3 regions of the Geodermatophilus sp. SYSU D00766 genome follow, and region 2 is predicted to be linked to each of the others. Evidence: riboswitches for the same ligand, from Rfam matches in the RefSeq annotation. Region 2 holds a riboswitch; each other region holds the start of a gene.
What was found. A riboswitch is a leader RNA that binds a small molecule or an ion and turns the genes downstream of it on or off. The one in region 2 is predicted to bind cyclic di-AMP.
Positions count from the first base shown of each region.

Region 1: another riboswitch for cyclic di-AMP. It lies ahead of ACI8AD_RS16085 (aggregation-promoting factor C-terminal-like domain-containing protein); the one in region 2 lies ahead of ACI8AD_RS04195 (transglycosylase family protein).
Region 3: another riboswitch for cyclic di-AMP. It lies ahead of ACI8AD_RS01120 (hypothetical protein); the one in region 2 lies ahead of ACI8AD_RS04195 (transglycosylase family protein).

Region 1 covers NZ_JBJGYI010000022.1:30,335-32,582, forward strand. The annotation lists gene ACI8AD_RS16080 (TcmI family type II polyketide cyclase) at 1-312, shown strand, start outside; cyclic di-AMP (ydaO/yuaA leader) riboswitch at 563-714, shown strand; gene ACI8AD_RS16085 (aggregation-promoting factor C-terminal-like domain-containing protein) at 957-1,598, shown strand; gene ACI8AD_RS16090 (alkene reductase) at 1,663-2,248, opposite strand, start outside.
Region 2 covers NZ_JBJGYI010000003.1:131,089-133,336, reverse strand. The annotation lists gene menD (2-succinyl-5-enolpyruvyl-6-hydroxy-3-cyclohexene-1-carboxylic-acid synthase) at 1-594, shown strand, start outside; cyclic di-AMP (ydaO/yuaA leader) riboswitch at 878-1,048, shown strand; gene ACI8AD_RS04195 (transglycosylase family protein) at 1,053-2,165, shown strand; gene ACI8AD_RS04190 (nucleotidyltransferase domain-containing protein) at 2,230-2,248, opposite strand, start outside.
Region 3 covers NZ_JBJGYI010000001.1:248,695-250,942, reverse strand. The annotation lists gene ACI8AD_RS01130 (serine/threonine protein kinase) at 1-346, shown strand, start outside; gene ACI8AD_RS01125 (DNA-directed RNA polymerase subunit alpha C-terminal domain-containing protein) at 372-977, shown strand; cyclic di-AMP (ydaO/yuaA leader) riboswitch at 1,123-1,276, shown strand; gene ACI8AD_RS01120 (hypothetical protein) at 1,526-2,248, shown strand, end outside.

The DNA of each region.
Region 1 (2,248 bases), on a different contig from region 2:
GGCAGCGAGGAGGACATCGCCCGGGTGTACGCCGAGTCCGACGCCGGTCCGCTGTCGGCGGGGACGGGGATCACCGGCCGCTGGCTGTACTCCATGGAGGACGTCGTCGTGCACCTCCTGGAGCAGGACCCGGTCAGGGCCGCGGCCGTGCGGCGGGACCACGAGTCGCTGCGACCGGCCTTCGCGAAGGTGATGGCCGACCTCGCCCCCTTCGTCAGCCCCTACCGCCCGGAGACGTGGCAGACCCCCCGCGACTCCGTGGCCCGGGTCTTCCACCGCTGGACGGCTCCGGACTGGCAGCCCGGGGACTGACGCCGCCGGTCCGGACACGCTGCGACCGCCGGGACACGTCGTCCCGGCGGTCGCGGCGCGTCCGGTGACGGCGCGTCCGGTGACGGGGTGTCCGGTGTGACGGTGGTCGCACGGGGTGACCGTCCCTGCGCGGAGGGGACGGGACGTCGGCCTGTCGCGCTGCCGTCCGGGTCTCAGATTGTCACGAACGGGTCACGTCCTTAGCGTTTCGGCGTCCGGCCGGTCGTCTCGTCCCCGTCCGGGGGACCCCTGCCGGATGCCGCCGAGTCGCGCCCACGTGGGTGCGAGCCGGGGACCCACCTGCACCACCGGGGTGAGTCCCGCTCCCGGACCCCGGGAGCGGGTAGGGCACTCCCAGCCCGAACCCGTCAGCTGACCTGGTAGGCGGCCAGGGGAGAACGGAGCACAACCGCGCCGGGGCACTGCGCCCCCGCGCCCGCAGGTCCGGGACCGTCGCGCTCCCGCCTGCCACCAGCCTGCACACCCAGCCGTCGCACGCGCCTGCAGCCGGACTCCCCGTCCGGCCGGTGCCGCGCGCCCGGCTGCCGATCCCTGCCCGTCCCAGGCCCCGTGCCGCACCACATCCCGAGCCAGCGCCGTCCGGTGACGGCGCCCTCGACCGTGCCCTCCAGGAGGACGACCCGATGCACGCACACACCCACCTCGAGCCCACCGCTGCCACCGCGACGCGGCGGCGCCGCGCCCTGCACCTGCTGACCGCCACGGGGGCGATGACCCTCGCCCTGGCCTTCGGCGGGCAGGCGATCGCCCAGGCCGACGAGCCGCACTGGGGTGGCCGCGACGCCAGCTCCGACTGGAACGGCGACTGGCGCGGTGACCGGTGGGACCGCGGCGACGCGCCGGCTGCCGAGGCGGCCGCCGCCCCGGCTCCCGCTGAGGCCCCGGCCCCCGCTGAGGCCCCGGCCCCGGCCCCGGCCCCGGCTCCGGCTCCGGCTCCTGCTCCGGCGCCCGCGCCGGCCCCGGCCGCCACGGGCGAGCAGGCGTACAAGGACTACGCCCTCGCCCAGCTCGGCGGGGACAGCACCCAGTTCGGCTGCCTGGAGCAGCTGTGGGAGCGGGAGAGCGGGTGGAACCCGAACGCGCAGAACCCCAGCAGCACCGCGTACGGCATCGCCCAGTTCCTCGACTCGACGTGGGCGGGCACCGGCATCGCGAAGACGTCGGACCCGTACCGGCAGATCGACGCCGGGCTGATCTACATCGAGAACCGGTACGGCAGCCCCTGCGCGGCCTGGGCGCACTCCCAGGCGACCGGCTGGTACTGATCCGCTGACGCCGGGAGCCCCCTCCGGACGTCCGGAGGGGGCTCCCGGGGCCCGCTGCGGGACCTCAGCCGGCGCGCAGCGCCGGGTAGTCGGTGTAGCCCTCGGCGCCCGACGCGTAGAACAGGTGCGACCGGATCTCGTTCTCCGGGTGCTCCCCCGCCCAGCGCTCGACCAGGTCGGGGTTGGCGATGACCGCCCGGCCCACGGCGACGACGTCGGCGTGCGCGGCCTCGATGAGCGCCAGCGCCTCCTCGCGGGTGGTGACCGAGGCGAAGCCGCTGTTGGCCACGAGCGGCATCCCCGAGCGGCGGCGCAGCTCCTGCACCAGGTCGCCGGCGGGATCGCGGTGCAGCACGGAGAGGTAGGCCAGGCCCAGCGGGCGCAGCCGGTCGAGCAGCGAGCCGTAGGTGGCGAGCACGTCGGCGCGGTCGGGCTCGCGGGCGTCCTGGATGCCGTGCTCGGGGGAGACGCGCAGGCCCACGCGCCCGGCGCCGATCGCGTCGGCGACGGCGGTGACCACCTCGGCCACCAGGCGGGCACGGTTCTCCGGCGAGCCGCCGTACTCGTCGTCGCGGACGTTGGACGACGGCGCCAGGAACTCGTGCAGCAGGTAGCCGTTGGCGCCGTGGACCTCCACGCCGTCCAGGCCG
Region 2 (2,248 bases):
GCCGCGCCGGCCCCCACCGCTGCCCGGCTGGCCCGCGACGTCGTCGCCGCGCTGCCGGCCGGGGCGCTGCTGGTGCTGGGCTCCTCGACGCCGGTGCGCGACGTCGACCGGCTCGCCGTCCCGCGCGGCGACGTCACGGTGCTGGCCAACCGGGGCGTGGCCGGCATCGACGGCACGGTCTCCACCGCGGTCGGGGCGGCGCTGGCCTCCGGCGGCCCCGCGGTGGCCCTGCTGGGCGACCTGACCTTCCTGCACGACCTGCAGGGGCTGCTGACCGGCGAGGGCGAGCCGCGCCCGGACCTGACCCTCGTCGTGCCGGACAACGACGGCGGCGGGATCTTCGCCCAGCTCGAGCCCGGCCGGCCGGCGTACGCGCGCGACTACCGGCGGGTGTTCGGGACGCCGCACGGGCGCGACCTGGCAGCGGTCGCGCAGGCGCTGGGCTGGGCCACCACGCGGGTCACCGCGCCCGGCGAGCTGCCCGACGCCCTGGCGCCGGGCGGGCCGGGAGTGGTCGTCGTCGGCACCGACCAGCGCGCCGAGGCCGACCTCGCCGTCGCCCTCCGCGAGGCCGCGGCCCGCGCTCTCGGCTGAGCCCTCCGGCGCCCGCCCGGGCCGCCCGTCGTCGGCCGGCGCCGGTGTGGTCCTGCTCGCACTGCCCGCCCGGCGGCGTCCGGCGGCGCACCGCGGCGCCTCGCCGCTGACCTGGGCATCCGGGGTGCACCCGGGGGTGGGCAGGGCGCCTCAGATACCCCGCGCGTCCCACCGCTAACGGAATGTGACCGGCGACACAACGACAGTTGCCATGACGATATGTAACGTTTTGGCTGCGCTCGGCCAATCGGAGCGCGGCGCCGGTCCGCCAAACCCTGCCCACCGGTCGCCCACACCAACACCCAGGGCAGGGGTGGGGGAACCACTTCCGGCGCGCGACGGCCTACGGGGGCCTGTCCTGACGCGCGCCTCGGGGTGAAGCCGCGACACCGCGGCCGGGCACCGATCGCCCGAACCCGACAGCTCACCTCGCCGGCGGTGATCGGGAGATCATCACCATGCCCAAGCACCGCGCACCCCGCTACGTCCGCACCAAGAAGGTCATCGCCCGGGCCCCTGTCGTCGCCGGCGCCACCGCCGTCGGCCTCGGCGTCCTGAGCGCCCCCGCCTCCGCCTCCGCCTCCGAGACGCACGACTGGTCCGGTGTGGCCGAGTGCGAGTCCAGCGGCAACTGGAGCATCAACACCGGCAACGGCTACTACGGCGGCCTGCAGTTCAGCCAGTCCACCTGGGCCGGCTTCGGCGGCACCGAGCTCGCCGCGCGCGCCGACCTCGCCACCCCCGCCGAGCAGGTCCAGATCGCCGAGCGCGTCCTGGCCGGCCAGGGCATCGGCGCCTGGCCGCACTGCGGCGCGTTCCTGGCCGACGGCACCACCGCGGCCGCCGCCGAGGCGCCCGCCCCGGCCGCCACGGCCCCCGCCGAGGTCCCCGCTGCGGCTCCCGCCGAGCAGCCCGCCCCGGCCGACGACGCCACCGAGGACTACACGGTCCGCTGGGGCGACACCGTCAAGAAGATCGCCGACGCCCACCAGCAGAGCTGGCGCGAGCTGTACCAGCGCAACGTCGACGTCATCGGCGGCGACCCGAACCGGATCTACCCGGGCCAGGTGCTCGCCGTCAGCGGTGCGGCCCCCGCCGCCGAGGCCCCCGCGGCCGCCGCTCCGGCCCCGGCCGCCACCGCCGGCGAGTCCGCCCCGGCCGCCGAGGTCGCGCCGATCGCCGCGGCCGCGCCGCAGGTCGCGAACGCCATCGCCACCATCACCAACACCGCCGGCGCCGTGAAGCCGGTCGCCCAGGCCGCCGCCGACGTCGTCGTCAGCAACGTGCCGGGCGCCGCCGACATCACCATCGGCGGCACGCGGGGCAGCGCCGTCGACCCGAACGGGCACCCCTCGGGCCTGGCGCTGGACTACATGGTCATGTCCGACGCCGCCCTCGGCGACGCGATCGCCCAGTACCACATCGACCACTGGGACGAGCTCGGCGTGGAGTACGTGATCTGGCAGCAGCGGATCCTGACCTCGCCCGATGGCGCGTGGAAGGCGATGGAGGACCGCGGCAGCGTGACCGCGAACCACTTCGACCACGTGCACGTGAACTACGCGGGCTGACCTCCCGCCACCCCCGACGAGGGCCCCGGCCGCTGCCCAGCGGCCGGGGCTCTCGTCGTCCCGGTCAGCGGCCGAGGGCGGCC
Region 3 (2,248 bases), on a different contig from region 2:
GGACACCGCACCGACCGACGCCGCGCCCACGGACGCCGCGCCGACGGACACGGCGCCGACCGGCACGACACCGACCGACACCACGCCGACCGACACCACGCCGACGGACACGGCTCCGACCGGCTCCACGCCGACCGACACCGCGCCCACGGGCACCCCGCCCACCGACCCGACGACCACGGACCCGGAGCCGTCGGACCCGGAGCCGTCGGACCCTGCGCCGACGGACGCGGCCACGTCGGAGCCGTCGGCACCCGCGTCGTCCCCGCCGTCGTCCGCGGGGTCGGCGACGTCGTCGGCACCGGCCGGCGCCCCTCCGGCCCCCGACACCGGCGCGGCCGGCTGAGCGGCGGCGGTTAGGGTCCTCCGCCATGCCGACCAGCTCACCCGGGGACGCGACGGCGGGGACGATCGAGGCGCTGGGCCTGCCCACCCGGGCGGTCACCGCGCTGACCCGCGCCGGCATCACCGACGTCGCCGCGCTCGCCGCCCTCACCCGCCGCGAGCTCGCCGCCGTCCCCGGCCTCGGCGCGGGACTGGTCACCGCGATCCGCCGGGTCGTGCCCGAGCCGCCCACCACCCTGCCCCGCGCCGCGACGCCTGCGCGCGACGACCGGCTCGCGCCGCCGGCCGACGACGACGGCGGCCCCGACTCCCCGGCCATCCCCTCCTTCGCCTCGCTGCGCGACCCGCGCCGCCGCACCGCGCTGGACCTGCTGGTGCCCGAGTCCGGCACCCCCGACGCCGAGGCCTGGAGCGAGCCCGCGCCCGACCCCGGGCCGCCGGCCGGGCGTCCCCCGGCACCGCCGGGGGCCGCCGGCCGCGGTCCAGCCGCCGCGCCCCGCCCGGCCGAGTACGCCGACCTGCTGCGGCTGGGCGCGCGGCTGGCACGCGTCGCGGTCACCGTGCCCGGCCGGGTCGCGCTGTGGTCGGTCCGCACCCAGGTCGACTGGCTGCGCCGGCTGCTCGGCAGCTGAGCCGGGCCGGGCGCGGCGCCGGCGACACGCCGGGCGGGGACGCGACGCTCGTCACGCTCGCCCGGGCCGAGATTGTCACGGAGCGGTAACGGCCACTACCGTGGCCGCCGTCCGACCGGTCGTCGCGTCCCCGTCCGGGGAGTCCGGACGGATGCCGCCGAGTCGCCCTCCGGGGCGAGCCGGGGACCCACCGCACCACTGGGGTGAATCCCGCACGCCGGACGCCGTCCGGCCGCGGGTAGGGCTGCTTCCCGCCCGAACCCGTCAGCTGACCCGGTAGGCGGCCATCGGGAGAAACGGAGAGCCGCCGGATGGCGCGCTTCTGCAGCACGACCGCACCACCCCGCCGGCTCCGCCGCACCCGGGTGCGCTCCCGCATCTGACCGCGCCCGGCCGTCCCCGACGCCGCACCGCGCCCGTCCGGGCCTCCCGGACGGCGTACGCCGGTGCGCCCGCGTCGCGCGCGACGGCCGTGCCGCCTCCTGCCCGCACCCCACCACGGCGCCGCCCCGGCCGCGCCGTGCCTCCCCCTGGAGCACCCCCACCGCATGGACGCCCGCACCACCGGCACGGACGCCGCCACCGCCGAGATCCGCCGTTCGCCCGACACCCCCGACGGCCCCGCGCGCCGCCGCCCGCCCGTCCGCCGGCCCGCCCTGCTGCTGGGCGTGGCGGCCGCCGGCGCACTGCTGGCCAACGTGCTCGTCGCCCCCGACCCGGCCGCCGAGGCGCAGGCCGGGACGTCGGAGACGGTGACCGTCGCCCAGGCGCTGGGCCTGCCCGCGCGCACCGGCCCGGCCGCCGAGGCACCGCCGGTGCAGCCGGAGGACCTGCAGCCGCTGGAGGCCCTCGCGGCCAGCCGCGGCAGCCGCGAGGCCGCCGAGACCGCCGCCGCGCAGGCGCAGGCCGGCGCCGACCAGGCCGTGCTCGACGCCCAGGCCGCCGAGGCCGCGGCGCGGGCCGCCGCGGAGGCGCAGGCGGCGGCGGAGGCCCAGGCGGCCGCCGAGGCGCAGGCCGCCGCCGAGGCGGCGCAGGCGCAGGCCGCCGCGGAGGCCGAGCAGGCCGCCTCGGCCGACCAGGGGTCCGCCGAGGCCGCCCCGGCGGCGGCGTCCTCCTCGTCGTCCTCGGCCACCGGCACCACGGCGTCGCGGGTCGCCCGGATCACCAACACCTCCGGCCCCGTGCGCGCGGTGGTGCAGGCCGCCGCCGACGCCGTGGTCAGCAACGTCCCCGGCGCCGCCTCGATCACCCTCGGCGGCACCCGCGCCAGC